DNA from 3 places in the Candidatus Thiodiazotropha sp. CDECU1 genome. Region 1 is predicted to be linked to each of the others. Evidence: predicted binding sites of a transcription regulator. Region 1 holds the regulator's gene; each other region holds the start of a gene.

Region 1 (9,815 bases):
CTATAAAGTGGCGCTTTCCGGGAATGGAAACAGTTTGGCTGTGAGCGCAGCCTATGAGGACTCCCTGGCTGCGGGTGTCAACGGCAGTCAGGTGGACAACAGCGCAGCTGCCTCCCCGCCAGGTGCGGCCTATATGTTTACGCGTGGCGATAGCGGCTGGTTTCAGCACTCCTATGTCAAGGCCTCGAATACGGATGCAGGCTGGGAACAGCCGCTCTGTTCACTATTCTGCCCCGATCTAAACGACGAGTTCGGCAGCAGCCTGGCCATCTCCGGTGACGGATCGACCCTGGCTGTGGGGGCGCCTCTGGAGAATTCTGGGGATAGCGCGAATCAGCAGGATGCAACAGCACCTTATGCCGGGGCTGTCTATCTCTATTAGAACATAGGGTTGTATGTGTAGGGCAGCAGCGGTGTACGCCATTGGTGGTTACCCGCTGTGTGCCCTTTTTGATTGCCTCATCCTTCTGTCAGGTTCTAATTAAGGCACCAAAAATTACCCGCACATGGCGGGTTCTATGTTGGCTGGGGATGGAGGATTATTCGGCCCTTTGGGCCTCACCCCTTTGGGGCCAGCTTGCGCTGTTCGCCTTCGCGTTGCTCAGGCGTCGAACCTCTGAACGGTTCAAATCCTCCATCCGGGCAGCTTTGTAGAACCCGTAAAAAAGCCCACATAGTGTGGGCTTCAATTTACTGTTGGCTGGGGATGGAGGATTATTCGGCCCTTTGGGCCTCACCCCTTCGGGGCCAGCTAAAGCTGTTCTCCTTCGCGTTGCTCAGTCGTCGAACCTCTGATCGGTTCAAATCCTCCATCCGGGCAGCTTTGTAGAACCAGTAAAAAAGCCCACATAGTGTGGGCTTCAATAACTGTTGGCTGGGGATGGAGGATTCGAACCTCCACATACGGAGTCAGAGTCCGGTGTCCTGCCGTTAGACGAATCCCCAGTTGCAGGCTCGTGAGAGCCAGGCTTAACGTTTGGAGTATTGCGGACGCTTGCGGGCCTTGTGCAGACCGACCTTCTTACGCTCCACGGCGCGGGCGTCGCGGGTCAGGAAGCCGGCCTTGCGCAAGGTGCTGTGAAACGACTCGTCGAAGGCGTCCAGAGCGCGTGAGATGCCGTGGCGGATGGCGCCTGCCTGGCCGGTGGTGCCGCCGCCGTTGACGGTCACTTTGATATCGACCTTGTCAGTGGTTTCGGTGGCATCCAGTGGTTGGCGTACCACCATGCGAGCGGTCTCGCGGCCAAAGTATTCGTCGAGGGGACGGTTGTTGACCACGATGTTGCCGCTGCCTGCTGTCAGGAAGACCCGGGCAGTTGAACTCTTACGGCGTCCGGTGGTGATATGCTTATCTGCCATGTTGGTTACTCTATATTAATGATCAGATGTCCAGCGGCTGGGGCTGCTGTGCCTGATGGGTATGCTCGGGACCGGCGAAGACGCGCAGTTTCTTGAACATGGCGCGACCCAGCGGGTTCTTCGGCATCATACCCTTGACCGCGTGTTCGATTGCGCGCTCCGGGGCCTTCTGCAGCAACTTTTCCAGACTGATGGACTTCAGATTGCCGATGTACCCGGTGTGGTGGTGGTACATCTTATCGCTCAGTTTGTTGCCGGTAACACGTATCTTCTCGGCGTTGACCACGACGATATAGTCGCCGGTATCGACGTGAGGTGTGTATTCCGGTTTGTGTTTACCACGCAGGTGACGGGCAATTTCCGTGGACAGACGACCCAGGGTCTTGTCTGTTGCATCCACTAGATACCAATTGCGGCGTACCTCTGCCGGTTTCGCGCTTACAGTAGTCATCCGATGTCGCTCCGAGGGAGAACTAAAATGCCTTGAAAAAGACGGCGGATATTACATGATCCAAGAATGGGAGACAAGGCCTAATCAAATATAATTAGGCATGGATCCGACACATGGGGCCAAACGGCTATGCCCGGATTCGAGCCAAAAAAAAAGCGCGACAGGGGGGTGTCGCGCTGAATCTATATTTACCACCAAAGGAGGAATACTGTTACCTGAAGTATCAGTATATTTAAATTATCTAATATACTAAGATTCTTGTCAAGCCAATTTTTAACGCTTTCTGCTATCATCTTTGCCCTCAGCACCCCTGTGGCAGATCATTAGCTAACTAGTCGCAGTGAAGAGACTCTTTAAATTCACCCCTAGCCTCCATAGTTTATTGAATTTTATATAAAATATTTTATGTTTCTTTTCAGCGTTGCGATACTTGTCGGCCTGGTTGTGCTTGTTTGGAGTGCCGACCGGTTTATCAGCGGTGCGGCGGCCCTGGCAGATAATCTGGGTGTCTCGCCCATGTTGATAGGACTCACCGTTGTAGGATTTGGCACCTCGGCGCCGGAGATACTGGTATCGACCATGGCAGTGATCAATGGCAATCCCGGATTGTCGATCGGCAACGCCATTGGCTCCAATATTGCGAATATCGGACTTATTCTCGGTTTCACCGCCCTGGTGATCCCCCTTTCCGTCCACTCCAGTGTATTAAGAAGGGAATATCCGCTGCTGCTTGCGGTCTCGGTGATGACCTTTCTGTTGATGTGGGACGGCGACCTGAATCGTCTCGATGGCACAATCCTGATCGTGACCCTGGTGGGGGTGCTTGGCTGGATGATCTACACCGCAAAGACAGGTGCTGCCGATCCCATCGCCGGAGAGTTCGATGCGGAGATTCCGCATAATGTGCCAACCAAGAAAGCATTGCTCCTGTTACTGGGCGGATTGGTTTTCCTGCTTGTGAGTTCCCGCGTATTGGTCTGGGGCGCCACCAACGTGGCGGTTGTGCTGGGCGTCAGCGATGTGATCATCGGTTTGACTATCGTTGCCATCGGTACCAGCCTGCCGGAGCTGGCCGCGAGTATCACCAGTGCCCTCAAGGGTGAGGATGACCTCGCGATTGGTAATGTAATTGGTTCGAATCTATATAATCTGCTTGCGGTCTTGAGTATCCCGGGTTTGATAGCGCCGGGTGCCTATTCGCCAGAGGTCATGAATCGCGATCTGCCGGTGATGCTGGCGCTGACCCTGCTGCTCTACTTTATGGGGCACGGTCTGGGTAAGCAAGGGCGTATCAATCGTCTGGAGGGTCTGCTGCTGTTGCTCTGTTTTATCGGTTATCAGTCCCTGCTCTTCTTTTCACTGGTGAATGCCTGATGGATGGGTGTTTCAAACCGATTTGAGTTAGTTGTCCAATGACCAAACCCACTACCCCAACACAAGATGAGATGGCCCGGATGATCGACCTGGGCCGGGCTGTGATCGAGACTGAGGCGGATGCGGTGGCATCGCTTATTCCCCGCCTGGGTGATGAATTTGCCCGGGCCTGCAGCTATCTGCTCCATTGCCAGGGGAGGATCGTCGTTATCGGTATGGGCAAGTCGGGTCACGTTGGCAACAAGATCGCTGCAACCCTTGCCAGTACCGGTAGTCCGGCCTTTTTTGTCCATCCTGGTGAAGCCAGTCACGGCGATCTGGGTATGATTACACCTCAGGATGTGGTGTTGGCCCTGTCCAACTCGGGGCAGACCGGCGAGTTGCTCGTCATCTTACCCCTGCTCAAGCGACTGGGTGCGCCCTTGATCGCCATGACCGGAAGACCTGATTCGACCCTGGCCAGGGAGTCCGAGGTGCATATCGATGTCAGCGTTGAGAAAGAGGCATGTCCCCTGGGTTTGGCGCCGACCTCGAGCACCACAGCGGCATTGGTGATGGGTGATGCAATGGCGGTTGCCTTGCTTCAGGCACGGGGTTTTACAGCCGAAGACTTCGCCCTCTCTCACCCGGGGGGTACCCTGGGAAGACGCTTGCTGCTGCGGGTCGGTGATATAATGCATGCGGACAGGTCGCTGCCCGCTATCGGACTCGATGCCACACTGCATGAGGCACTGGAAGTGATGTCAGCCAAAGGTTTGGGTATGACTGCCGTGTTAGGTCCTGGGGGGAGTGTGGCTGGGGTCTATACCGATGGTGATCTGCGGCGTACCTTGAATAAGCCCATTGATATTCACCATGTCAAAGTGAGTGAGGTCATGACCAAGAACTGTCTGACTGTGACGCCTGATATGTTGGCTGCCGAGGCCTTGCAGATGATGGATGAGAAAAAGATTAACGGTCTGCTGGTGATCGATGAACAACAGCAGTTGATCGGTGCATTTAATATGCACGATCTGCTAAGAGCCGGCGTGTTGTAGAGGGGGATGAAAGTGCAGGATATTGATACCAAAGCCCGCGGGGTGAAACTCGTTATCTTTGATGTGGATGGCGTGCTTACGGACGGAAGTCTCTATCTGGGTGACGATGGCCAGGAGTATAAATCATTCAACTCCCGGGATGGTCATGGCATGAAGATGCTGCAAAAATCGGGTGTGGTAATCGGTATTATCACCGGGCGCACCTCAGAGGTTGTGCGCATCCGTATGGCGAGCCTGGGGATTGAGCATGTCTATCAGGGGAAGCTGGACAAGCTTCCGGCCTACGAGGAGTTGCGTGACAAACTGGGCCTGTCGCATGACCAGGTCGCCTATGTGGGTGATGATGTGGTCGATCTGCCCATCATGCGGCGTGTCGGCTTGGCTATCGCGGTAAATGATGCCCATCCCTTCGTGCTCCAGCATGCTCACTGGCAGACGCCCCACAACGGTGGGCGTGGCGCAGCCAGGGATGTCTGCGAAATGGTATTGCAGGCCCAGGGTAATCTTGAGACTGAGTTGGACAGCTATCTTTGAAGCGTCAACTGATCGGTCTCTTTTTCATCCTTGCAGCACTGCTGAGTCTGGGCTGGTGGATGAATAGATTGACACAGCCGGAAGAGGTCAGACAGCCCAGGGTTAAAATCTATCCCGATTCGTATGCCGACGGACTGGTGGTACAGACCTATGATGACCAGGGTGTGCTGAAACAGCGTTTGCAGTCACGAGGGATGGAACATTTTGAACAAACCGGGATTACCAAACTGAAACAACCGACTCTCTGGCATTTCGATCAACAGGCTCCACCCTTGCAGATGCAGGCTCAGGATGGCCTGATCAAACGCAGTGAATCGACCCTGCATCTACCCGGTCGGGTGGTAATCGACAGACCAAGCAGTGCGGATTTGGCACCACTCCATATCATCACCCAGGATTTGACCCTGCACATTGATGAATCCTTTGCCACCACCGAAGCGCCGGTACGTATTGAAAGCGAGAATCAATGGATGACGGCAACGGGTATGCAGGCCTGGTTGAAAGGACCGATGCGACTCAAGCTGCTACATGAGGTGCGAGGCTATTATGAGATTCAATAGAGCAAAAGCCGGCATGGTCTATCTGATTTTGCTGCTATGCATAGCGCAACCGGGGCTTGCGCTGGAGAGTGACAAGGATCAACCCATGCAACTGGAGGCGGACAGCCTTTCCATCGATGAAGCGTCTGGGGTGGTGCTCTATGAGGGTAGTGTCGAAGTTACCCAGGGCAGTCTGAAAATTTGGGCCGAGCGACTCTGGGTGCATCGCCGCCAGGGTAAAACCGAGAAGGTTATCGGTGAAGGGAATCCTGTTCGCTTTCGCCAATTGATAGAGCAGGGGGGAGAAGAGGCGCGCGGCGAAGCCCGACGGGTGGAGATCAGCCTGGAGCACGATGAGTTACTGTTGATCGATGATGCGCTGCTTGAGCAGGGAAACAACCATTTTCGAAGCGACCGGATAATCTACAATCGCGGCAAGGCACTGGTAAGGGCGGGTACCAGCGCACAAGGCAAGCAGCGAGTACAGGTCGTCATTGAACCTGAACAGCAGTCAAAACCATGAGCCAGCTACAGGCCAAGGCGCTGCAGAAGCAGTATGGAAAGCGTAATGTGGTGGATGGTGTCTCACTCAGCGTGAACAGTGGTGAGGTGGTTGGGTTGTTGGGGCCGAATGGCGCGGGAAAGACCACCAGTTTCTATATGATCGTTGGCCTGATCCAGGCGGATAGTGGGGAGATACTCCTGGATGGAGAGGTATTGACCGATCAGGTGATGCATAAACGGGCACGCAGCGGTATCGGCTATCTGGCTCAGGAGCCATCGGTTTTTCGCCGCCTGAGTGTGGAGCAGAATATTCTTGCGATCCTGGAGACCCAGGAGCAGCTGGATGCCGCCAGACGCCGTGAGCTGTGTGACGAGCTGTTACTGGAGTTAGGTATCGGGCACTTGAGGGAAAGCCTGGCAATGAGCCTCTCCGGGGGTGAGCGCAGGCGTCTGGAGATTGCCAGGGCCCTCTCCATTCGGCCGCGCTTTATATTATTGGATGAACCCTTTGCCGGTGTCGATCCCATTGCGGTCATCGATATCAAGAAGATCATTCAGCACCTGAAGGCCCTGCAAATAGGCGTCCTGATTACGGATCATAATGTCAGAGAGACCCTGGATATCTGTGATCGGGCCTATATCATCAACAGCGGTCGCGTGTTGGCTGAGGGCTCCACGGGAGAGATACTTCAGAACGAGGAGGTTCGAAGTGTCTATCTCGGTGAGGATTTTTCCATGTAGCAGACTGAGGGGGCTTGGTTATCCTGTTGATTTTAAATGAATTACAGGATTAATCCTTGAATGGTTCGGGCATTGGGCAAGGTAATGCAGTGGGATTCAGCCAAGAAATATATTTTTCCTCTGCGGCGTTTTTTAGCTAGAATGAAATTAAAGACATACAAATAACATACCAGGTCCAAAGATAACATCTGCGATGAAGCAGGCCCTACAGCTCCGGCTCGGTCAACATCTAACCATGACACCTCAATTGCAGCAGGCAATACGCCTGCTGCAACTCTCCGCGCTCGACCTGAGTCAGGAGGTTCAGGAGGTGATGGAGACCAACCCCATGCTCGAAGTGGAAGAGGAGTTTGGTCAACAGAACACCACCAAGGAGGGGGAGGCCGCTGACAGCGGGGTGTCGGAGCAATCTGCGGCGGTTGATGCGAACAGCAACGACATCAACAACGAACGTGAAATTAAGACTGATGCGCCCCAAGCGACGGAGGAACTGCCGGTCGATAGCGAATGGAGCGATGTCTACGACAGTTATCAGCCCACTTCAAGCGGTGGTGGCGAGACGAACGATCACGACTATTTGATGCACAATAGTAGTGCCACAACCCTGCATGACCATCTGGTATGGCAGATGAACCTGACGCCTTTCTCACCCCAGGATATCGCAATCGCCACAAACATCATCGACGGCATCAATGAGGATGGCTATTACACCGGTGATCCGGAGGAGGTGCTGGAGTCGCTCAACGATGAAGAGGCCACCATTGAGGATATCAATGCGGTGTTGCACCGGATCCAGGCGTTCGACCCGCCTGGCGTGGGGGCCCAGGGCCCTCAGGACTGTCTCCTCATCCAGTTGAATCAACTACCCGAATCGACCGCCTATCGGCAGTTGGCAATCAAGCTTTGCAGGGACTATTTCAATCTTTTGACCGCGCAGGATCAAAATCAGATCATACGCAGGATGAAGATCAATCAGGATGAGCTTGTGGCGGTGATGCAGCTGATTCGTACACTTAATCCCCACCCGGGTTCACTGATTGCCAGCAGCGAGCCGGATTATGTCATACCCGATGTGTTCGTGAGCAAGCAAAACGGTCGCTGGATAGTCGAGCTGAATGGCGAGGTGACGCCAAAATTGCGGGTGAACACAGGTTATGCCAATTTGATCAGGCGCGCGGATCAGAGCGAAGACAACACCTTTCTGAAGAACCATTTACAGGAAGCTCGTTGGTTCATTAAGAGTTTGATGAGTAGAAACGAGACTATTTTACGCGTAGCGAGTAAAATCGTAGAGTATCAAAGGGGGTTTTTCGAACATGGAGAAGAGGCGATGAAGCCTCTGGTTTTGAGGGATATCGCTGAGGCGTTGGAAATGCACGAATCGACCATATCCCGTGTGACAACCCAGAAATACATGCATACACCCAGGGGGACACTGGAGTTCAAGTATTTCTTTTCCAGCCATGTCAGCACCAGTGCGGGAGGTGAGTGCTCGTCTACAGCGATTCGCGCGCTGATAAAGAAAATGATAGCCGCTGAGATTCCCAACAAGCCTCTCAGTGACAACAAGATTGCCGCTCTTTTGTCTGATCAGGGTATCGAAGTCGCCCGTCGGACAGTGGCAAAGTACCGAGAGTCGATGGGTATTCCTCCATCGAACGAACGTAAGCGTCTGATATAGGAGTTATTTGAGCGACGAATCGCAGGTTGTTAACAGCGATCCCTTTGCGGATGCAGCCAGGCACGAGGCTTATGCGGATTGCTGCACAGCATATACTGAAAGTACGATTGGTCCTCAATTAGTGACATCAGGCAGGGTGATGGGTAACCTCATCTAAGATAGGAGAAAATTATGCAAATTAGCGTGACCGGTCATCATGTGGATGTAACCGATGCCTTGAAAAGCTATGTAGACAATAAGTTTGAACGTCTTGAGCGCCATTTTGATAATGTGATCAATGTCCACGTTATCTTGAGCGTGGAGAAAATGAGGCAGAAGGCAGAAGCTACAATGCAAGTGAACGGTGCGAGTGTTTATGCGGACTCTGTACAGGAAGATATGTATGCAGCCATCGATCTGCTCACGGATAGACTCGATAGGCAGGTGTTGAAACACAAGGAGAAAATGAAAAGTCATCGCGCCGGTAGCGGCGTTAAGTATGCGTCTGAGTAATACGGGCTGATTGAACTGGCGAGGTCTCCATGTTTCCAAACGGCTATCTTGTGGAAGAACGGATCGGTTGCAAAGTGGAGGCTGCCAGCAAGAAGCGCGTATTGGAACAGCTCGGTCAGCGCTTGGCCGAGGCTGTTCCCGATCTCAATCAAGATCTGGTATTTGATGCGCTCCTCGAGCGTGAAAGGCTGGGTAGCACCGGTCTGGGCAAGGGTATCGCCCTGCCCCACGCCCGCATGCCGCAAATCACTGGAGCGCTTGCAGCGTTTATCCAGCTCCCCGAGGGAATCGATTTCGACGCAATCGATAATCAGCCGGTTGATCTTGCCTTTGCAATGTTGGTTCCGGAGGAGGCAACCGACGAACATCTGCAGCTTTTGGCCAAGTTGGCGCAGATGTTCGATGATGAGGAGTTCTGCACTGCCCTGAGGCAGGCGGCAAGCGCACATGATCTTTATGAACTGATCCAGCAACGGGAAGCTATAATCTCTGCTTAATGAAGCCAATCTATACCATTCGGGATCTCTATGATGAGTTGGCCAGCGAACTTTCGCTGACCTGGAATGGTGAGGGGGGAGACGCGGAGATTGTGGTGGATATCGAGCTGCAGCATGGAAGGCAGCCCGCTGGCCCCCTCAACTTGATCAGGCCCAATCAGATCCAGGTCATCGGGCCACCGGAAAGGAAACATCTGCTGAGTGAGGAAAAGGATGCCTATCATGAATACCTACAGGTTCTATTCAAGGCCTCACCGGCCGCGCTTATATTTACCGATGGTTTAAAACCACTTCAAGAGTGTGAGGGACAGGCCATGGATAGGAATGTCGCACTTTTCTATACCCCGCAATCCGATAATCAGGTGATAAAACGCCTGGTGGAACGCTTCAGCCAGCCGGTGGGTGAAAAGCTGCTGGTACATGGGGTCTATATGGAGGTCCTGGGCAGGGGAGTGCTGTTCAGCGGTGATCCGGCGATCGGTAAAAGCGAACTCGCACTGGCGCTCATTTCCCGCGGACATTGTCTAATTGCGGATGACGCAACGGAGCTCTATAAATCAGCCAGTAAAACACTCATCGGTCGTTGTCCGAAGGTTTTACAGGATT
Region 2 (9,815 bases), 990 kb from region 1:
CGCCTCAATGCATGCGGCAACCTGGTCACTGGCCACCACCAGCTCCAACTTCACCTTAGGCAGAAAATCGACTACATACTCAGCGCCACGATAGAGTTCGGTATGCCCCTTTTGACGTCCAAACCCCTTAACCTCGGTGGCGGTCATACCGGTAATCCCCACCTCAGATAATGCCTCTCGAACATCCTCCAGTTTGAAAGGCTTAATGATTGCTTCGACTTTTTTCATTGTTTCTCCGCTCCCAGCTGAGGAATTTCATTCTAATTCAGTGATTGACACGCCGGGATTGTAACGCCCCCTTGAGTGGCTCGTCCATGCCTGTATCCGTTTCAGCAGGTCAACGGTTTCGCTTCGACCAAGTGAGTGGATAGCGCCGGTCGCGTCCATAGGCGCGCCTAGTGATCTTGATACCAGGTGGCGCTTGGCGCCGTTTATACTCATTTCGATCCACCAAGTCGATCACACGCATAACTGTCGCTTCATCAAACCCTGCCGCCGCGATTTCTGTAACCGACTGATCTTGCTCAACATATCGCTCCAATATCTCATCCAAAACCGCATATTCCGGGAGTGAATCGCTATCTTTCTGGTCCGGAGCCAACTCCGCAGACGGTGCCCTCTCCAATACCCGCTGAGGTATGACCTGGGATAGGGAGTTACGGTAGTGGCATAGACTATAGACCAGGGTCTTGGGCACATCCTTTATAGGGGCAAAACCACCCGCCATGTCCCCATACAGGGTTGCATAACCCACTGACATCTCACTCTTATTGCCTGTGGTAAGCAGGATACGGCCTTTTTTATTGCTGATTGCCATGAGAATGATACCGCGACAGCGTGCCTGAATATTCTCCTCAGTCACATCCACAGCCCTACCGGCGAATTCATCCGCCAGCATCTCCAGAAAGGCGTTGAAGGCAGGCTCGATTGATATGGTCCGATGTTCAACCCCCAGCAACTCGGCCTCGGCAATGGCGTCCTGGTTGCTCATATCAGCGGTGTATCGAGATGGCATCATGACCACTTCCACCTGGTCCGGGCCCAGGGCATCCGCGGCAATCGCCAGTGTCAGGGCAGAGTCGACCCCCCCCGAGAGACCAATAATGGCCCCGTTGAATCCGTTCTTCAGGACATAATCCCTCACCCCGGTGACGAGTGCCTGGTAGACCCTCTGCTCCTCGGGCATGAGTGGGGTGATCGAGTTGGATGGATTTCCTGTGCCATTTTCTATGCAGAGGTCGATACAAGCTGCGGTCTCTGCAAAAAAATCGAGGCGTTCTATGACCCGGCCCTGCCCATCCACCACAAATGAACCGCCATCGAATACCAGCTCATCCTGCCCGCCAACCAGGTTCACATAGATGATGGGAAGCATGTTCTCCCGGGCACGGTTCTGCACCAACTCTTCCCGTTCCGGCGCCTTACCGATATGAAAAGGGGAGGCATTGATATTCAGCAGCAGTTGCGCACCGGCGGCACGGCTCATGGCGGCGGGCTCCACCTCCCAAATATCTTCACACACGCTCAAGCCGATGCGCACACCTTGCAACTCGAAGGTTACCGCCTCCCTGCCCGGGGAAAAGTAGCGCTTTTCATCGAATACGCTGTAGTTGGGCAGCTTGTGCTTCTCATACTCCGCCAGGATATCGCCGTCATACCAGACACCCGCCACGTTGTAGAGCTTCCCCTCCCGGCGCCGTGGATATCCCACAACCAGGTGGATGCCCCGCACCCGGGAGATGATGTTGGCAACCGCCAGCTCCACCCGCTGGATAAAGTGATCCCGCAGTAAAAGGTCCTCAGGTGGATAACCGGTAATCGCCAATTCAGGGAACACGACCACATCCGCCTTACCGGCCTGTGACTTGGCCTCATCGATTATTCGTTGCGCATTACCCTCTATATCACCGACAAGGAAATTGAGCTGGGCGAGTACTATTTTTAACTTCAAGGACCCACTCCTAGGCTGGTTGCAGTCAAATCGAGATGGAATATTCGCAAAAGATCTCTACCTCCGCAAATAAACGCGAATAAAAGCAAATATTGTTTTCATGTGTAGGGTGCGGCTTGCCGCACCGGAACCATCTGCACTCAAAGGTCCATTCTGAATCATCGGTGCGGCAAGCCGCACCCTACGCTCTGTCAATATTCATCAGTTTATTTCAAGTCTCAGTATATTTGCGCTTATTCGCGTTCATTCGCGGACTGATCAAGATTGACTCCTATGCATACATAATAAAGAATCAACTGAATGGGACTCAGGTATATCTTTTTGGCGTTGGCATTGTGGGGAGTCTTCCTCATTGGCCGCCATTTGTGGCGGCAACACCAGCAAAAAGGCGATCCGTCACAACAGGTCAAATCGGTGGATAGTGTCCAATGCGCCTATTGCGGCCTCCATCTACCCAGAGATGAGGCGGTGAATGACGACGGTAAGTATTACTGCAGCAAGGCCCACCTGAAGGCTGCAGATGAACAAAAATCCTGATCATCATGCTGAATTGGTTCGATACGTCTGAAGAGACTCTGACAGATACCAGCCAAGTCAACAATGGGGCTGAGCATAGTCATTGGCGCTCCCTGAGCCTCTATCTGCTCTACCGGATCACCCTCTCCCTGACCTTGATGTTTTTTTTCTACTCGGGGGCCGGACCATCCTTTCTGGGATCAGTAGTACCGGAGCTATTTACCGTTACCGGTTCACTCTATACCGCATTGACCTTACTCTCTGTGCTATTTTTTCTCTGGCGCTCCCCGAACCCCGAACAGCAAACCTACCTGGCCCTGTTCGTGGATATAGTCGCCATTCTCCTGCTGACCCATGCCAGTGGGGGGGTAGAGACCGGTATGGGCATGTTAATCGCCGTCTCCATCATTGCCGGCGCGCTTATCATCGATGGCCGTGCAGCGCTGCTATTTGCCGCGTTGGCTGCCCTAGGGGTGATTACGGATCAGATATATATCTCCCTGAGTACCACCGTCATATCACCTCGGTTTGTTCAGGCGGGTTTTCTTGGTGCGGTTTTTTTTGCCACCGCCCTGCTTACCCTGGTACTGAGTAGTCGGGTGCGGGCCAGTGAGCAATTGGCCCAGGAGCGGGCCAATGAGTTGGACCATCTGGCCAAAATCAATGCCTACGTCATCCAGCACATGCGCACCGGGGTATTAGTGGTCGACGCCTCCGGCATGCTGGTAATGATGAATGATCCCGCCTGGCACCTGCTAGGCATGCCCACTATCACGACCGGGGAGCAATTGGTAAAGGCATCGCCGGAGCTGGCCCACATGCTCAGGAAGCACCATGCCGGATCGAAACGTCGTTACTTTAATTTTCGCACTCAACACCAAGGGCCTGAACTCAGGGCCCACTTCAACCCGCTTGGGGGTGGGGAACAGGGGGATATGCTGATCTTTCTGGAGGATACCTCCCAAATCACCCGTGAGGCACAACAGATGAAACTCGCTTCACTGGGCAGGCTCACGGCCAGTATCGCCCATGAGATCCGTAACCCGCTGGGGGCAATCAGCCATGCCAGTCAGCTGTTCGACGAATCCCCGGACCTGAACCCGGCAGACCAGAGACTAACGGAGATCATCAAGACCAATACCGCACGGGTGAATCAGGTCATCGAGAATGTGCTGCAACTCTCACGCCGGGACCCTGGCAGCCCGAAAAAGATAAAACTGAAACTATGGCTGAAAAAGGTGGTTGATGACCTGGTCAAGCATCAGGGATTCCATCGGGATGACATCCTGCTGCAGATCGAACCCTCGGACACCGGCGTCATCGCCGATCCTGAGCAGTTGAGACAAATCCTTACCAATCTCTGTAATAATGCCAGGGAACATGGCGCCAAGGATGATCCAAAGATACAGATCATCGGTGGCATCATTCAGGAATTCGATCATCCAGTCGTTGATGTAATAGACAACGGACCAGGTATTACACCCAAAGTGGCAAAACAGATATTTGAACCCTTTTTCACCACCCGTAACACGGGCACAGGGCTTGGCCTGTATATCGCCAAGGAGTTGAGCGAGACCAACCATATCCGCCTGGAATATATTCCGGGACCGACTGGGGGCAGCTGTTTTCGCCTCCATTTTGACCGGTGGAAGCCCGGGAGACGACCCGAATGACCCAGCCGACAGCCCTGATCGTTGACGATGAGCCGGATATCTGTGAATTGTTGGAAATCACCCTGATTCGCATGGGGATCGACGCTCACTCTGTGTTTGACCTGGCAAGCGCGCGAAAAATACTCACCGAGCAGGCATTCGATCTCTGCCTATCCGACATGCGACTGCCTGACGGCAACGGCATCGACCTGGTCAGGCATATCAACCAGACCTATCCGCAACTGCCCGTGGCCATGATAACCGCCCACGGGAACATGGAGTCCGCCATCGAGGCCCTGAAGGCAGGGGCATTCGACTTTGTATCCAAGCCTGTCGACCTGGAAATGCTGCGTAAGCTGGTGCAGCAGGCGATCAGTCTGGGCAAGCAGACGGCGCAGCCGGCATCGCCCGATAAAACACCTGGTGGCGAACACTCCCCGATGCTGGGCAATTCACCGCCCATGAAACGGGTTCGGGGGCTGATCAGCAAACTGGCCCGCAGCCAGGCCCCGGTCTACATCAGCGGTGAATCGGGTACCGGAAAGGAGTTGGCTGCACGACAGATTCACCAACTGGGTCCCCGAGCCGAGCACCCCTTCGTGGCGGTCAACTGTGGCGCCATTCCCCATGAACTCATGGAGAGTGAGCTCTTCGGGCACAAAAAGGGGAGCTTCACCGGTGCCAGCAGTGATCACCAGGGACTGTTTCTCAGCGCGGATGGGGGCACCCTGTTCCTGGATGAGATCGCCGATCTGCCCCTGCACATGCAGGTCAAGCTGTTGCGCGCGATCCAGGAAAAACAGGTTCGATCCGTGGGCAGCCAGGAGGAGATCCCCATGGATGTGCGTATCATCAGCGCCACCCACAGGGACCTTGCCGAACTGGTGGAAAACGGCGAATTCAGGCAGGACCTCTTCTACCGTATCAACGTAATTGAATTGCCCCTGCCGCCGTTGAGGGAGAGAAGTGAAGACATCCCCCTGCTGGCCCAGCACTTCCTCACCCGCATGGCCCGGGATAGCGGGAACAAAAAGTCAAAGCTCTCCTCATCCGCCTTGAAGAAACTCAAGGCCTACAGCTTCCCGGGCAATATCCGCGAGCTGGAAAACATACTCGAACGCTCCGTCACCCTGCTCGAGGGATCGGAACTTCTCGCCGAAGATCTGCATCTGCCCGAAAACCACCAGGCAAAGGCCAGCCAAGCCAGCGTATCCTCCGACCGACCCTTGGGTGACAAGATGGAGCAGGTGGAACGGGATGCCATCGTAAAGGCCCTTGAAGAGACCCGCTGGAACCGCACAGCGGCGGCAAAAAAGCTCGGCATGACCCTCCGATCCCTTCGCTACCGACTGGAAAAATTCGGTATCGAATAGGAACAGCATTGACTCCCTATCCGATTGGCCATGTAACAAAGTTTCACCTTTAGCTCAGGCAACTTCATCACACTTGGCCATCACTTTATCGCTATTTGCGTGAGGCAGATCACAAAAGAGAGGTGATATCCAAGCTTAAAGTGACGAGGATTGTCACTTTTTGACAATAACCACCAGGCCCCCCACGGCCCTATCAATCCTTCCATTCCCAAAGAAATAACAAGACAGGATCACATGCACGCTTGAAGCAAACAGATGGGTAGCAGAAAGATAGGAACCAAGGCAATTGAACTTTATCCAAATCTCACCCTTAATGATCATGACAACATAATGATTTAAAAGGTTTTTTATTGGTTTTACATCTATCCCACACCCACCTGTAACCGGATATGAAATAGCTCTCATCTGCAACAGATCAGGCCATGAGCAAGCTCTGTTCCACGCCTCAATCCACAAAGTTGGCACTATGCTTGCATGAGGTAAGACAACCCGGTTCCGTTTTTCCTAAAGATGTCGGAAACACGGCCGAAAGACCCAAGTACAACCTGCAACAACTTAATTTGCGCTGGCCAAGTCAGCAAACAATCAGGAGTATTAAAATGCGTAAACAGTCTGGTTTCACCCTTATCGAACTCATGATCGTGGTCGCCATCATCGGCATCCTGGCCGCCATCGTTATTCCACAGTATCGTGACTATTCCTCACGTACCAAGTGGGCCAACAATGTGGCAGCAGTACGAGCAGTACAGGTAGCCATTGGCGAATGTGCCAACGATCAAAGAGGCTTAGCTAACTGCGGTACCGTAGCTGACCTTATCAATGGCGGCTATGTCTCCCCTGATTTCGATATCACTAACACTACAACAAGTTACATGGATGCCGATCCAGTTGTCGCAGGTGGCGTAATTACACTTTCTGGCACACCAGAGGTTGGCGAATGTGATATTACAATGACACCTGTTCCGAACGTCGAAGCTGTACTTTGGAATATTAATGTTACTGCAGCTAGCGCCGCTGATACTTGCTATAAAGCAAGCACTGGCTTTGAGCGGTAGCATTTGTTTAGAATCGCAAGCCTTAACAGAGTCTGCGATATATATGAGGGGCCATCGAGAGGTGGCCCCTTTCTATTTTGGCATTTAATTTCCGGAATCTTTTCGGGATACCAAATCAACCATCATGATATCTCTTGATAGATCAATGCCTCAGTTTGACTTAACCTGCAAACCGACGATATCAGTGTTTTCAATGAACCAAGATCCTGCACAATCCCCAGTTCATCCCTCAGTCACAAACTCTAACAGGGTTTCCTATGAAGCCTTCCTAATACATTGATTCCATACCCATTCAAAGCTATATTACTTAGCTATCAATAACTTGTTTAATACAACATATCATTACGAATCCAATAAATATGCATATAGCTCAATATTGTTCGGGTTTTTCTTATATGTTCACAGGTGACCAACGAAAGAGTATTAATATTCAGGCAAGCCTGCCGACATAACAGAACATGTTGCTGATAGTCGATAAACCATAGAATGGCCACAACGAATCCCAAAGTAAATCTAAGCGGTCTTGCACGCTGTCTCATACAGGATAGGCTGATCAGCGAAGAGCAGGCGGAATCGGCTTTTGCTGAGGCATTGAAGAAAAAGGTGCCTTTTGTCTCCTACCTGGTGGAGAACGCCCTTCTGCAAAGCATCGATATAGCAATATCCGCTTCGCGAGGGTTCGGCGTACCCATTTTCGATCTGGATGTGATCGATCCCGGCGTCATACCGACAGATGCGGTGGGAGAAAAACTGGTTCGCGCCCACCATGCCCTGCCGATCTTCAGACGGGGCAACCGGCTTTTCCTAGCAGTCTCCGATCCCACCAATCACCAGGGCCTGGATGAGATACGTTTTAATACCGGCCTCGCCTCCGAAGCGATCCTGGTGGAAGAGGACAAGCTCAACAGTATTATCAACAAGGTCATGGAGGCCCAGGAAACCAGCATGGATGACCTGCTGGACGCGGACCTGGACAACCTGGATATTAGCGGCGGTGAGGAGGAGCTCGAAAGCGATGAATCCAAACTGGACGTGGACGAGGCGCCGGTCGTCCGTTATATCAACAAGTTGCTGCTGGATGCGATAAAACAGGGTGTCTCGGATATCCACTTCGAACCCTATGAATACACCTATCGGGTGCGCTATCGCCAGGACGGCATGTTGCGCGAGGTGGCTACACCTCCTTCCAATCTGGCAAACCGCCTGTCCAGTCGTATCAAGGTCATGTCGCGGATGAACATTGCGGAGAAACGGGTGCCCCAGGACGGCCGCATCAAGATGCAGCTCTCCAAGTCCCGTGCCATCGATTTCCGTGTGAATACCTGCCCCACCCTATACGGTGAAAAAATCGTTTTGCGTATTCTCGATCCCACCAGTGCGCAACTGGGTATCGAGGCCCTTGGATTCGAGGAGGAGCAGCAAAAGACGTTCCTCGCTGCCATCAATAAACCCTACGGCATGATCCTGGTGACCGGGCCCACCGGTAGCGGTAAGACGGTGAGTCTCTATACCGCACTGAACATGCTGAATAAACCTGAGGTCAACATCTCCACCGCCGAAGATCCCGTGGAGATTCAGGTCCCGGGCATCAACCAGGTCAATACCAACGTCAAGACCGGCCTGACATTCGCCGAGGCATTGCGGGCCTTCCTGCGCCAGGACCCGGATATCGTCATGGTGGGTGAGATTCGCGACCTGGAGACGGCGGAAATCGCAGTCAAAGCGGCACAGACCGGCCACCTGGTGCTCTCCACCCTGCATACCAACGATGCTCCCCAGACCCTGACCCGTCTGGCCAACATGGGAGTACCGCCCTTTAACATAGCCTCGTCGGTTCTCCTGATCATGGCCCAGCGTCTTGCCAGGCGTCTGTGCGAACACTGTAAGGCACCTGAGGACCTCCCCAGGGAGGCCCTGCTCGAGGAGGGTTTCACGGAAGCTGACATAAAAACCGATTTCACCATCTACAAACCCGTAGGATGTGACATGTGTACCGGCGGGTACAAGGGACGTGTTGGTATATTTCAGGTGATGCCCGTCTCCGAAACCATGGGCAAGCTCATTATGGAGGGTGGCACTTCGATACAACTTGAAGATCAGGCTAAAAAGGAGAGGGTCGACAACCTCCGCCGATCCGGACTACGCAAGGTCATGCAGGGGATCACCAGCCTCCAAGAACTCAACCGGGTAACCAAGGACTAACCCATGGCACCTCCAAGAAAGAAAGCAAAGGTAAAATCCCACCTCTACAAATGGGAAGGCACGGACAAGAAGGGCGCTCGCCTGAGTGGCGAGAGTCGAGGCACGGATGTCAATATGGTCAAGGCCGATCTGCGGCGTCAAGGGGTAACCCCCCTCAAGGTAAGAAAAAAGCCTACCAATTTAGTACTCACAAAACAGAAGATCACCAGTGCTGATGTCACTGTGTTCAGCCGCCAGCTGGCCACCATGATGGCGGCAGGCGTACCCATGGTACAGGCCTTCGACATTGTCGGACGGGGACACGACAACCCCTCGATGCAGGAACTGATCCTCACCATCAAGGCCGATGTGGAAGGAGGTACGGCCCTGGCCGATGCTTTGAAGAAACATCCACTCCATTTCGAGGATCTTTTTGTCAACCTGGTCCGTGCCGGTGAACATGCTGGTGTCCTTGAGTCCCTGCTACATAAGATCGCCACCTATAAAGAGAAGACGGAGTCGATCAAAGGCAAGATCAAGAAGGCCATGTTCTACCCGGCTGCCGTGATCATCGCCGCCATATTGGTCACTGCTATCCTGCTGATTTTTGTCATACCCCAATTTGAATCACTTTTCTCAAGTTTTGGCGCCGATCTTCCCGCCTTGACCCGTTTTGTCGTCAACCTTTCAGAACTGGTACGTGATTGGTGGTGGGCTATGCTGGGTGGAATAATCGCCTTTATCTACACGTTCATATATATATGGAAAAGATCACGAAAATTCAGGCATAATGTCGATCGGATCCTGCTGAAAGTACCTGTTGTCGGCATGGTGCTGGATAAATCCGCCATTGCCCGCTTCTCCCGGACCCTCTCTACCATGTCAGCCGCGGGTGTGCCCCTGGTGGAAGCCCTCGATTCCGTTGCTGGTGCGACAGGCAACGTAGTCTATAGTGATGCCGTACTGCGCATGCGTGAGGATGTCGCAACCGGTCAATCCCTGCAACTCGCTATGAAACAACGCAACCTGTTTCCCAACATGGTTGTACAGATGGTCGCCATCGGCGAAGAATCTGGCGCCCTCGATG
Region 3 (9,815 bases), 400 kb from region 1:
CCGCTCCCCACTATGATGAGGTGGCTGAGCTGCAGCGGGAGATCGGCAGACGCATGTTGCAACGATTGACCTACATCCGTCACCAACCCCAGGTCGTGCTCGACGTTGGCGCAGGCACCGGTGAGGCGACCCAGGCACTGAAAAAACAGTACAGGAAGGCAAGTACCATCGCCCTCGATTTCGCCATGCCCATGCTGCATCGGGCACGCAAGCGGGGTGGCTGGCTGCGTCGGCCCATCTGTGTCTGTGGTGATGCGGAGCAGTTGCCCCTGGCCGATCAATCGGTGGATATGATCTTCTCCAATGCGGCGCTGCAGTGGTGCAACGACCTGCCGGGCACCTTCAGTGAATTTCTTCGCGTGTTGCGTCCAAACGGTATGTTGTTGTTCTCCACATTCGGACCCGATACGCTAAAGGAGTTGCGCAACAGCTGGTCGCAGGTGGATGGCCACAGCCACGTCAGCCCCTTTCCGGATATGCACGATGTGGGGGATGCCATGCTGAGGGCCGGCTTGGCGGAACCGGTGGTGGATGTGGATCGCATGCGTCTTAGCTACCCCGATGTGCCGTCGCTGATGCGTGATCTGAAGACCCTGGGGGCGCATAATGTCACCCGTGACAGACCGCGGGGATTGACCGGAAAAGGGAGGTTGCGGGCGATGTATGAGGCCTACGAAACCTATCGCAGGGATGAAAAGCTACCAGCCAGTTACGAAGTGGTCTATGGGCATGCCTGGGCGCCCCAACAGCGTCGGGCAGATGGTGTAACCGCCATTCCCGTAGATCAGATCGGTATGGGAAGGACTGGGCAGGGATGAGTGGCGGTCTGTTTGTTACCGGTACCGATACCGGTTGTGGTAAGACAGAGATTACCCTGGGCATAATGTATAACCTGCAGCAGCAGGGGGAGTCGGTACTGGGGATGAAACCTCTCGCCTCGGGCGCCGAGACCACCGATGAGGGATTGCGCAATGAAGATGCGTTGCGGATCCAGGCCCAATGCAGCCAGGAGATCCCCTATTCATCAGTCAATCCCCTGGTCTATCAACCCCCCATTTCGCCCCATCTTGCCGCCAGGGCCAAGGGTCAACCCATCAGGCTGGATGAGATACAACAAGCCTACAACCACTTGCAGGGACAAGCGGATAGGGTCGTGGTGGAGGGGGTCGGTGGCTGGCATGTGCCCCTGGGTGACAGCATCACCCTGGCCGACCTGGCCCGTACCCTGGATCTGCCCATGATACTGGTGGTGGGTGTCCGGCTCGGCTGCCTCAATCACGCCCTGATGACGGCTGAGTGCATACTCAACAGCGGGGTTCAGCTCAAAGGCTGGGTTGCGAACCTGGTCGATCCGGAGATGCATGCCGTAGATGACAATATCCTTACCCTGCAATCCTGGCTGCCGGCACCCTGCTTGGGTGAGGTTCCCTACCTCGAGGCGCCGTCACCTGAGCAGGTTGCAACCTATCTTGATGGGCCTCTGTTGGATGCTATCCAGTGAGTATTCACTGTCACTAACCCAGACTTGTCTTTAAATTTGATTGCGAGTTCAATCGCAGCGGACTTCCTGCCTATGGTTTTCTAATGCCCTGTCCGCGCAGGCCGGTATGTGTTGAGTCTATCTGTACAGATCATGACAAGCGCCAACAGTAGCATCGCCCAAGGATTGAAGGCGCCGCCACCGCCACCACTGCTGCTCGATCCGGTATCACTATCATCGGAGAGGTTGGTGGTAACGCCGCCTGGATCCGCAATCCTGGCGTTGGCCTCACCGTCGGCATCGTTGGGCCCACCGTCCTCGATGGTCAGCTCGACACACCAGGCCCCCTCGCTCAAGCCCGTCGTATAGGCGCTATCACCGGGGGCGGGGCAGATGCCTGCCTCTCCGGTAGCGGATTTGATCAGGTTGTTTTCATCCACGACAAACTCCCCCCAGCCGGTGGAAGTCAGCTTGCGATATACGGAGCCGGAAGCCACCATCTGCCGTTGCGGAATCACCACGGTCGCAGTCGCACCCGCCTGAGAGAGACCTTCGATGTGGAAGTCGAACAGTCCCCCTTCATAGGGATAGGCATCCGCGTCCGCTTCACCTCCCAGGCCATTGGCGATGTAGCCGAATATGTCGCTGCGGCTGATCAGCGCCCCATGGTGTTGGGCGAAAAAGGCGATGTCACCCAGGCTGAGGGCCAAACCCGCTGCTGTTTGTATCAGGTAATCGGTATTGCTTCCTGACTCCTGGGGCAGAACGTGGCCCGGCAAACCGGCTGGATCGAGATAGTCAGGTATACCGTCGGCGTCACTGTCGCCACTGCCTTCTTCCAGGTCTGTTTCACCGTCGCCATCGTTATCGATACTGCTCAATGCCGGCGCCTCGGCCACCACCCGGAGACTCAGCACGGCAGTGTCGTTGGCCAGGCCGTCGCTGACCCCTGTGCTTACCCGGTAGAGGCCAGGCTCGAGATCCGCGGGATCGAAAGTGAAGCTGCTTGTATCGCTGTCGAGATCGGTCAACTGACTATCGCTTTCACTCCAATCGTAGGTGTGAGTGTCAGTGCTATTCAGATCCTGAACAGTTGCTCTGACCACAACCTGACCACCGTTCTGGCTCAAGATACGTGACGCAGTCTCATCCTGATAAGCTGTGAGTGTCACCTTGGGGGCGAAATTCTCATCGCTCAAGGCGATCAGGCAGCTACTCTTCTCCCCCATCACTGCGTTGCTCGGTGTTTCCATGGTCAGTCTCAGGCTGGTATAGCCGGACAGATCACCCAGCAGGGTGTTCGATATGGACAGGGTGGACTCCAGTAGGGATTGTCCAATCTGAAAAGTCCCTGACTGCAACGGTGCTTCACTGCCGTCCACGGATGAGATACTGATCAGGCTGTAAGGGATGGATACCGGGTAGCGGGCCGCGCTCCCATTCAATATCAGCGGACAGCCGATGGGGCCATTGGGGGAGCTGGTAAGGTCACTGCCAAACTCGATGATTGGATCGACCCTGACGATTTGAATCCCTTCGCCGGTGATCCCGTCCCTATCATCCGCCGTCCAGATCAATAGATGGGTGCCCGGTGCTAGATCGAGTAAGCCATCGCCGGGTGGCGGGGTGACAACCCCGTTACTGACCAGGTGATCAAGGACTGGTTCGAGTATACCTTCGTTATCGTCCTGGGCGCTTGCGGTGCCCGGATCGACCCGTGTCAGGGCGCCGGTGGCGGCGAGTGTCATGTCGGCGGGAGGGGTAACTATCGGCCTGGTAGTGGGTACCAGCCGGCCGGTGATGTTCGATTCCGCACGTTCCCGGGTGCCGTGGAGATCGGTGTAGGTCACCACGGCCGAGAGATAAAAGTAGTGATCGTCCAGGGTTGGCACATAGGTCAGGTCATTCGCGCCAATATCCTGATCCAGCGTGGAATAGGCCCGATAGCGGCGTTTCCAGTAATAGCTGAGTTCACCGATGCCGTCAGGGTCGTAGAGGCTGCTGGTATCGATGGACAATGTGGACCCTTCCGCTACCGAGCCGCGAATATAGACCGAGCCCACCAGCGGGTCGTTGATATTGGTGATTGCACCGGGCGCCCCCACCGGCAGGGAGCTGACACTTTCGGTCACCCCCAGACCATCCTCAAAACTGACAATGCACTGGACGTCAAGCCCGATATCGTCGTCGGTCAGCATATAGCTCGCAGAAGTCGCTCCGGGGATAGGTTGGCCGTTCCGGTGCCAATGATAGCGGATCTCACCCATGCCATTGCGGTCGCTGAGGCTGGGGCTGGCCCTGACCACCTGGTCTTCAATCGCCTCACCGCTGATGGTGACGCGGCCGGATGCCGGTTCGTTGTCACTGATCTTTTCGATCAGGATGTTTTGCGACTCATACAACTCGAAGGGGAGTCCCCTTTCCGTGTTGTAGTCTTGAATGGTGTAGTAATTGATGGTGTAGCTGCCCGATGCTATGGGGCCGATTTCCACCCTGTTGTTGTAACATGGAGCAACAAAGCCACTCTCCCATATGCTGACATAGATATTAATCTCCTCTCCCACCACCTCCGCCCCGAAAAATTTGTCTATCCCAGAATCGGGGCACTCACTGCTGAGGATAAATGGCTCGAAATTATTGGGTGTCTGAAGAGGAATATCGAGAATTTCGGATTGGACTTGGGTGTGATGGAGGACCAAAACCACCAGTAAGAGCCAGAGTGTTTTACGCATGATAAACCGGGAGTCTCCGTTTCCTTGGGGTAGCAGGAGTCTAACGGGGAATAGGTAAAAGGTGCAATGCTGCACTTCCCATCCACAGCATTGTAGGGGATGTGGATATGGGAATGGGTAGAGATGCTATATATAGGAATAATCTATTATTAAGGTAGAAACATACGTATTAATCAATTATAATATTTCACGTAGAGTTCTCTCCAAGTTGAAATTTGAATCACCAATATTCTGGAGAGAAACAATGTTAGAGAACCGCGAAAAACAAGCCGTACCCAATGTCATCTTGCGTACCCGTCGTGAGCACGAATGGGTCGATGTGACCAGCGACGAGATCTTCAAGGGCAAGACAGTGGTGGTGTTCTCACTGCCCGGCGCCTTTACCCCCACCTGTTCATCCACCCATGTGCCGCGTTACAACCAGCTGACACCGGTATTCAAGCGTCACGGTGTTGACGAGGTAATCTGCGTCTCGGTGAATGATGCCTTCGTCATGAACGAGTGGCAGCGGGAACAGCAGGCAGATCGCATTACTTTCCTGCCCGACGGCAACGGTGATTTCACCCGAGGCATGGGGATGCTGGTATCGAAGGAGGAACTCGGTTTCGGTGACCGCTCCTGGCGCTACTCCATGCTGGTCAAGGATGGGGTAATAGAGAAGTTGAAGACTAGTTTGCTGAAACGAACCGCCTGGGTCAGCCGTTTTTACCTGTTTTTACAAGCACTATCAGTGTGCGTAAAGAAGTGTAAATTGCCTCCACGAAACAACATGGATATAGATGACCTATATGCTTGCCGAGGTAATGATGAACTAGGAGCGTGGAGAAAGATTTCATGTGACCAGTGAAGATATCTTCAAGGGCAAGACCGCGGTGGTGTTTTCGCAACCCGGCGCCTTTACCCCCAGCTGTTCATCCACCCATGTGCCACGCTATAACCAGTTGACCCCGGTATTCAAGCGTCACGGTGAAGATGGGTGCCACCAAGACCGATTTTGACAACACCATTGCCATTCACCCGATCAGTGCTGAAGAGTTGGTCACCATGAAGGTGGCAGAGCCCGATCCTATTGAGGAGCGTAAATTCGATACAGGATCGGATTGGAAAGAGAGCATAGTGAGACTTTAATCGCTGCATGTCCTTAAATGGCATAAAAAACCGTAGCACCCTAAACGGTTGCTACGGTCATGCCGCCTTACTAAAGCGTATAGGCCAGCCTAAACAGCTGCCCTATTAACGACTGCGCGTTAGCCTGCGAGGAGCAGCAGGCTCCTCTTCAACAGCAGGTTCACTGGAGCCGGTCAAGGCATAGAGTTCGTTCAGCTGCGGCGGCTGCGCCGTCATGGAATCCGTCAATGCTTTAATGTAAGCAACCAGTGCTGCCTCCTGTGCTGCATCCATACCCAGGTCTCCCACCAGGAAGCCAAACGCCGCCCCCGGCCACTCAGGTTCAGGCCAGCAATTGGATCTCAATGCACGACGTTCTGATGTGATCTCGGGTGGACAACGAGTGATACCAAAGGCTGCTGCGGTCTCACCGTCTACGTCACTCGTGTTATAGAAGTGCACCAAGCTTTCCAGACTCTTGAACCAGCCATTGTGGGTATAGGCCTTAATGAAGCGTTGATTGGGCCGCTTGTCCACGTTGCGCAGGGTAGGTGTCTTGAAAAAACCACCATCCGAAGTTGGATCAACATGACCTGCGAGACCCGTTGGCAGATTGTCGGGATCGTCCGCGCCAGGCACATCCGGATTGGCCGGTGTGCCGATATTGTGATAGGCATCATCGGCATAGCGCTCAAACAGTCCGGTACCGTCGCGCGAGGCCTGATCACTGAGGTGACAGAACGAACATTGGGTCACAGGCAGATCGGGAAAAGGCGCTGTAGCCGGCCCGGGGGGATCGGTATTGTAGAAAAGATCATGTCCCAGGTTCTCCTGGTAACTCAAACCGACCAAAGGGAAGCTACCAGGTGAGTTTATATACTCCTCGTCGGCACAGACGCCGGGATCATAGTACTCAGAGAATTCCCCATCATCACAGGCAAGTTCAGTACGCAGAGCGATATCCCGCTTGGAACTGAATGAGTTGACTTCATCGGAAGACTGCCAGGCACCGACCGCGAGCATCAGTCGTTTGAAACTGATATCGAATTCACGCTCAGGACGCTCTTCCGGCGGCAGGTCATTCGCCATATAGTCGACAGGATTATCGCTACAGTCTATCGGTTCGCCCCAAACGACCTCATAGATTTCTGCATACTCAGACGTTGCAACATGCTCACACACAGCCTGACGCTGGATATTTTGCTCTACCGGATTGGGCATAGGATTGAGTGCCTGATCGGAGGTTGCGCCAAAGTAGTTGCTGTATCCACGACTGTCTGGCTCACCCTGGAAAATTTCCATACCGATATGCCTGGTGGCATTGAACAGCGTCGCTTCACGCCCCTCGGCACGTCCATCCCAGAAGTTACCACCACAATAGCGATCGCCGCTGGTGGGACCACCACTCCCACCAAAACTGATACCGCCCTGATTGCACTCATGAAAGGGCTCGATCTCACTGGCATAGGCGTTGGTTGGCGGCTTCAACATACCACTGACATGAACATTGGCGCCCGGTACCGCAACCACGGTCCGGTTGATATAGGCATTGTCATTGGTCCCCCCGGTATCCGGCGCGTGACAGGATGCACAGGACTGGCGTTCCGGTGCCGATATCTCATCAAAGAAGATAAATTTACCCAATAGTTTGAGCGGATAGTGGTCCTCATCAAGACTCAAGGCATTGGCTTGAACGCTTATTAGTGAAAGCACTGTGGCAGACGCTGCGCACAGTGATAAGGCTTTTAGTTTTATCATGATCTGCTCCCCCGGGATAATTAAAATATCTCAAGCCTGCTTACGTAGACGGATTGCACCGATGCCGATTAACCCTATTGACAACAGCATCAACGATGAGGGTTCAGGCACTGATGATGCGCCAACGGCAAGACCACCACTGAAGCTTTCAACCAGGAGATAGTTATAGTCGTAGGAATCCAACATGAAGGAGAAGCTTCCACTGCCACTGTAATCATCGCTCAACGGACCAAACAACAGATCCGCGAAAGCCACTTCAGCAATATCAACAGCCAAAAAGTCGTCTGTGACAAAGAGGCTGGCCTCAGCGATGGCGTCATCATCAGGGATACCCGTGGATGTTCCGACAGCGGCCGAAAGTGTGTATTCATACGCAAAGTTAAATACCAGGTAGTCGTAGTAGAAGTTGTCGACGAAGAGATCCAGCGCTGTAAAAATACTCGACTCGGCAATACCCAGACCGGCTTCACCGTTGGCGCCTGTTGCCACTGTGATTGTGTCCCCTTCGAGCATTTCCACTGAACTGTTGGTCGCCAGGGTCGATGTGTAGTCCGCTACTCCGTCACCACTTGTGAAGAGTGTATCGTCGATAAAGAACTCCCCGCCGCTGGCATACCAGTAATCGTTATCAACGCTATAACCATCAAGTGTTTCGACGTTCTCCAGTGTGAGTGAAAAACTAGTGCTCGACAGGTATATAGCATCGGCCGCTACAGAGGCAGTAAAGCCCAGCCCGGTTACTCCAAAAGCGAGGAACAGACTCAGATTAAGATAGGTAGTTTTAAATGACTTCATTATTCAATGATCCTCTTCCGGTAGTTTTAATTTTGTTTTGCTGCATAAAAAACGCCGGCCCACTAACATCCACATCCTGTGACCGGCGCCACAGAAAAAATTAGCATTATGTGTGCCAAAAGAAAAAAATTACTAAAGATCAATGATTAGTTCTTGATTCGCATTGCGCCAAAAAAAACTCTGTAAAAAATACCGACACCAAGTTATTCATTTACAAAGAAAATTTTTGAATTGCTCAAATAAATCAAATATCAAAAAAAACAACATGTGGTACAAATCTCATCCGAAGGTGTGAAAGCTGGTCTGTTGCCAACATACAGCAGCCGATAAAATCACTGAGTGTTGTCAATCCAGTCAGAGGTGATGGATAAGCTACAAAGTCGTAGGGGAGGGGCCGAATGGGCAGGGTGAGAAGCTTGCAGTGCTTATAGACGTCCGAGCAAGTTTGTTTTGTTAGACATTACTAAAAACACTGATGTAATTTATATCGCAACGGAAAAATAACATATGCATGAGTGTAGTAAGACTTGATGCCATCAGTACTAAATATTTTTGACTCTTCTACAATATACATCTATTAAAAATTCTCATGAGTGCTTCTAGCGTAACGCCTAAAGATAAATGAGGATAGACTTCATTATTGTGTTAACTAGTGCGTCAAATATAACTACCAACCGAATCCCAAATAGCATCAGGATACAAGTCATCGAATACGGCTTAAACGACAGACTGAACCTTTCGGTGAATATTAAGAATGCCGATGATTATCGATGATCTCCTGGGATAACGATAGGCTTATTGCTTGGCGAGGGACTGCCTGATAAACCGCTTCCAATCGTCCATCCGCTTCTGCAATAGCAGCATACCGTCGAAATAGGGTACTACCTGATTCCTGCGGATGATCTCCCGGCCCTTGGGGCCCAGGGCGTACTGGATGAAACGATTTGACTCCAGGCTGTTGGGAGAGCTCTTGCTGTGTACCAGGTAGAGGGGGCGATAGAGCAGGTAGTTGCCGGTACGGATATTATCGAAGTTCGGATCCCTGCCTTCCAGTTTGAGGATCTTAAAGTCTCGTTTATGGGCACTGGCAATGCCGGTCACCGCGATGGCATTGGGATTCTTTTCCACGGTTTTCTCCAGTGGACCTGAAGAGGGAAAGACATGCTTACTCTTAAACTCAACGTCCTGGTCTTCGAACAGGTGCGTGCGCAGGGTGTAACCGACCCCCGAGATCTTTCCCTTGCGGATCAGCAGCTCCAATGGTTGCCTCTTCCCGCCCAGTTGGGACCAGTTTGTGATCTCGCCCTGGTAGAGCCTGCGCAGTTGCTGCAGGCTGATGGTATCGACGGGATTGGATTTATGTACCACAACCACCAGCGCATCCCAGGCTACGGGAATCATACTGGCTCCAGCCTCTTCCCGACTCATATCCAGGGTGAAACGGCAGGCCCCGCCAATATCGGCCTGTTTGCCGGTGATGGCGCGAATTCCCTTGGTGGCACCACCGCCAGCGATGCTGATGTCGACCCCTGTTTCCTGCTTGTAGGCAGCGGCGAGGTCAGACATGAATGCGTTTCTGGTGATGCCGCAGCCCACCCAGGAGAGTTCCAGCGACTGTGCGGTGAAGGGTAAAAGTGCCAGTAGCAGTAGTACGATTAGATTTCGCAAGGATGTCCTCGTTGTGTCGTTTTGATTCGGTTAAGAATAGCTAACTATAGTAGTCAAGAATTGTTATTGTAAAATTAATAACAGGAATTAATATCCTGCCTTAAGTGGAAAAATAGTCTAAATTTGACTGTCGACACAAGATTTCACCGGTATCGACTAATTTACTGAATCTACTGGTGGGTATGTCGAGATTGACGGGTAGAGGAGTATTGGCGCCTGATTGTTGTCTGATTGCTTGTGTTCATTCCCGGGCTGATGCGGGTGAGCAATTGTTG

What was found. Region 1 encodes sigma-54, which starts transcription at its own class of promoters, with help from an activator protein. Its sites were predicted from a motif close to TGGCANGNTNCNTGCTT; they were not measured.
Region 2: the regulator sigma-54 is predicted to act here: its motif matches at 5,952-5,968, upstream of R2K28_RS02975 (pilin).
Region 3: the regulator sigma-54 is predicted to act here: its motif matches at 7,974-7,990, upstream of R2K28_RS16970 (PEP-CTERM sorting domain-containing protein).

Annotation. Positions count from the first base shown of each region.
Region 1 is NZ_OY734020.1:4,119,369-4,129,183, reverse strand. It holds gene R2K28_RS18905 (FG-GAP repeat protein) at 1-382, shown strand, start outside; RNA gene R2K28_RS18900 (RtT sRNA) at 523-652, opposite strand; RNA gene R2K28_RS18895 (RtT sRNA) at 698-827, opposite strand; tRNA gene R2K28_RS18890 (tRNA-Gln) at 872-945, opposite strand; gene rpsI (30S ribosomal protein S9) at 970-1,359, opposite strand; gene rplM (50S ribosomal protein L13) at 1,382-1,810, opposite strand; gene R2K28_RS18875 (calcium/sodium antiporter) at 2,216-3,184, shown strand; gene R2K28_RS18870 (KpsF/GutQ family sugar-phosphate isomerase) at 3,223-4,221, shown strand; gene kdsC (3-deoxy-manno-octulosonate-8-phosphatase KdsC) at 4,234-4,755, shown strand; gene lptC (LPS export ABC transporter periplasmic protein LptC) at 4,752-5,315, shown strand; gene lptA (lipopolysaccharide transport periplasmic protein LptA) at 5,302-5,817, shown strand; gene lptB (LPS export ABC transporter ATP-binding protein) at 5,814-6,539, shown strand; gene R2K28_RS18845 (RNA polymerase factor sigma-54) at 6,733-8,220, shown strand; gene hpf (ribosome hibernation-promoting factor, HPF/YfiA family) at 8,392-8,712, shown strand; gene ptsN (PTS IIA-like nitrogen regulatory protein PtsN) at 8,742-9,209, shown strand; gene hprK (HPr(Ser) kinase/phosphatase) at 9,209-9,815, shown strand, end outside.
Region 2 is NZ_OY734020.1:649,971-659,785, reverse strand. It holds gene R2K28_RS03000 (P-II family nitrogen regulator) at 1-228, opposite strand, end outside; gene R2K28_RS02995 (NAD+ synthase) at 338-1,951, opposite strand; gene R2K28_RS02990 (PP0621 family protein) at 2,252-2,488, shown strand; gene R2K28_RS02985 (sensor histidine kinase) at 2,494-4,140, shown strand; gene R2K28_RS02980 (sigma-54-dependent transcriptional regulator) at 4,137-5,492, shown strand; gene R2K28_RS02975 (pilin) at 6,092-6,547, shown strand; gene pilB (type IV-A pilus assembly ATPase PilB) at 7,034-8,749, shown strand; gene R2K28_RS02965 (type II secretion system F family protein) at 8,753-9,815, shown strand, end outside.
Region 3 is NZ_OY734020.1:3,716,595-3,726,409, reverse strand. It holds gene bioC (malonyl-ACP O-methyltransferase BioC) at 1-818, shown strand, start outside; gene bioD (dethiobiotin synthase) at 815-1,501, shown strand; gene R2K28_RS16995 (choice-of-anchor U domain-containing protein) at 1,582-4,212, opposite strand; gene R2K28_RS16990 (peroxiredoxin) at 4,457-5,059, shown strand; partial or broken gene R2K28_RS16985 (redoxin family protein) at 5,049-5,186, shown strand; gene R2K28_RS16980 (hypothetical protein) at 5,185-5,340, shown strand; gene R2K28_RS16975 (cytochrome c peroxidase) at 5,446-7,077, opposite strand; gene R2K28_RS16970 (PEP-CTERM sorting domain-containing protein) at 7,108-7,872, opposite strand; gene R2K28_RS16965 (phosphate ABC transporter substrate-binding protein) at 8,668-9,540, opposite strand.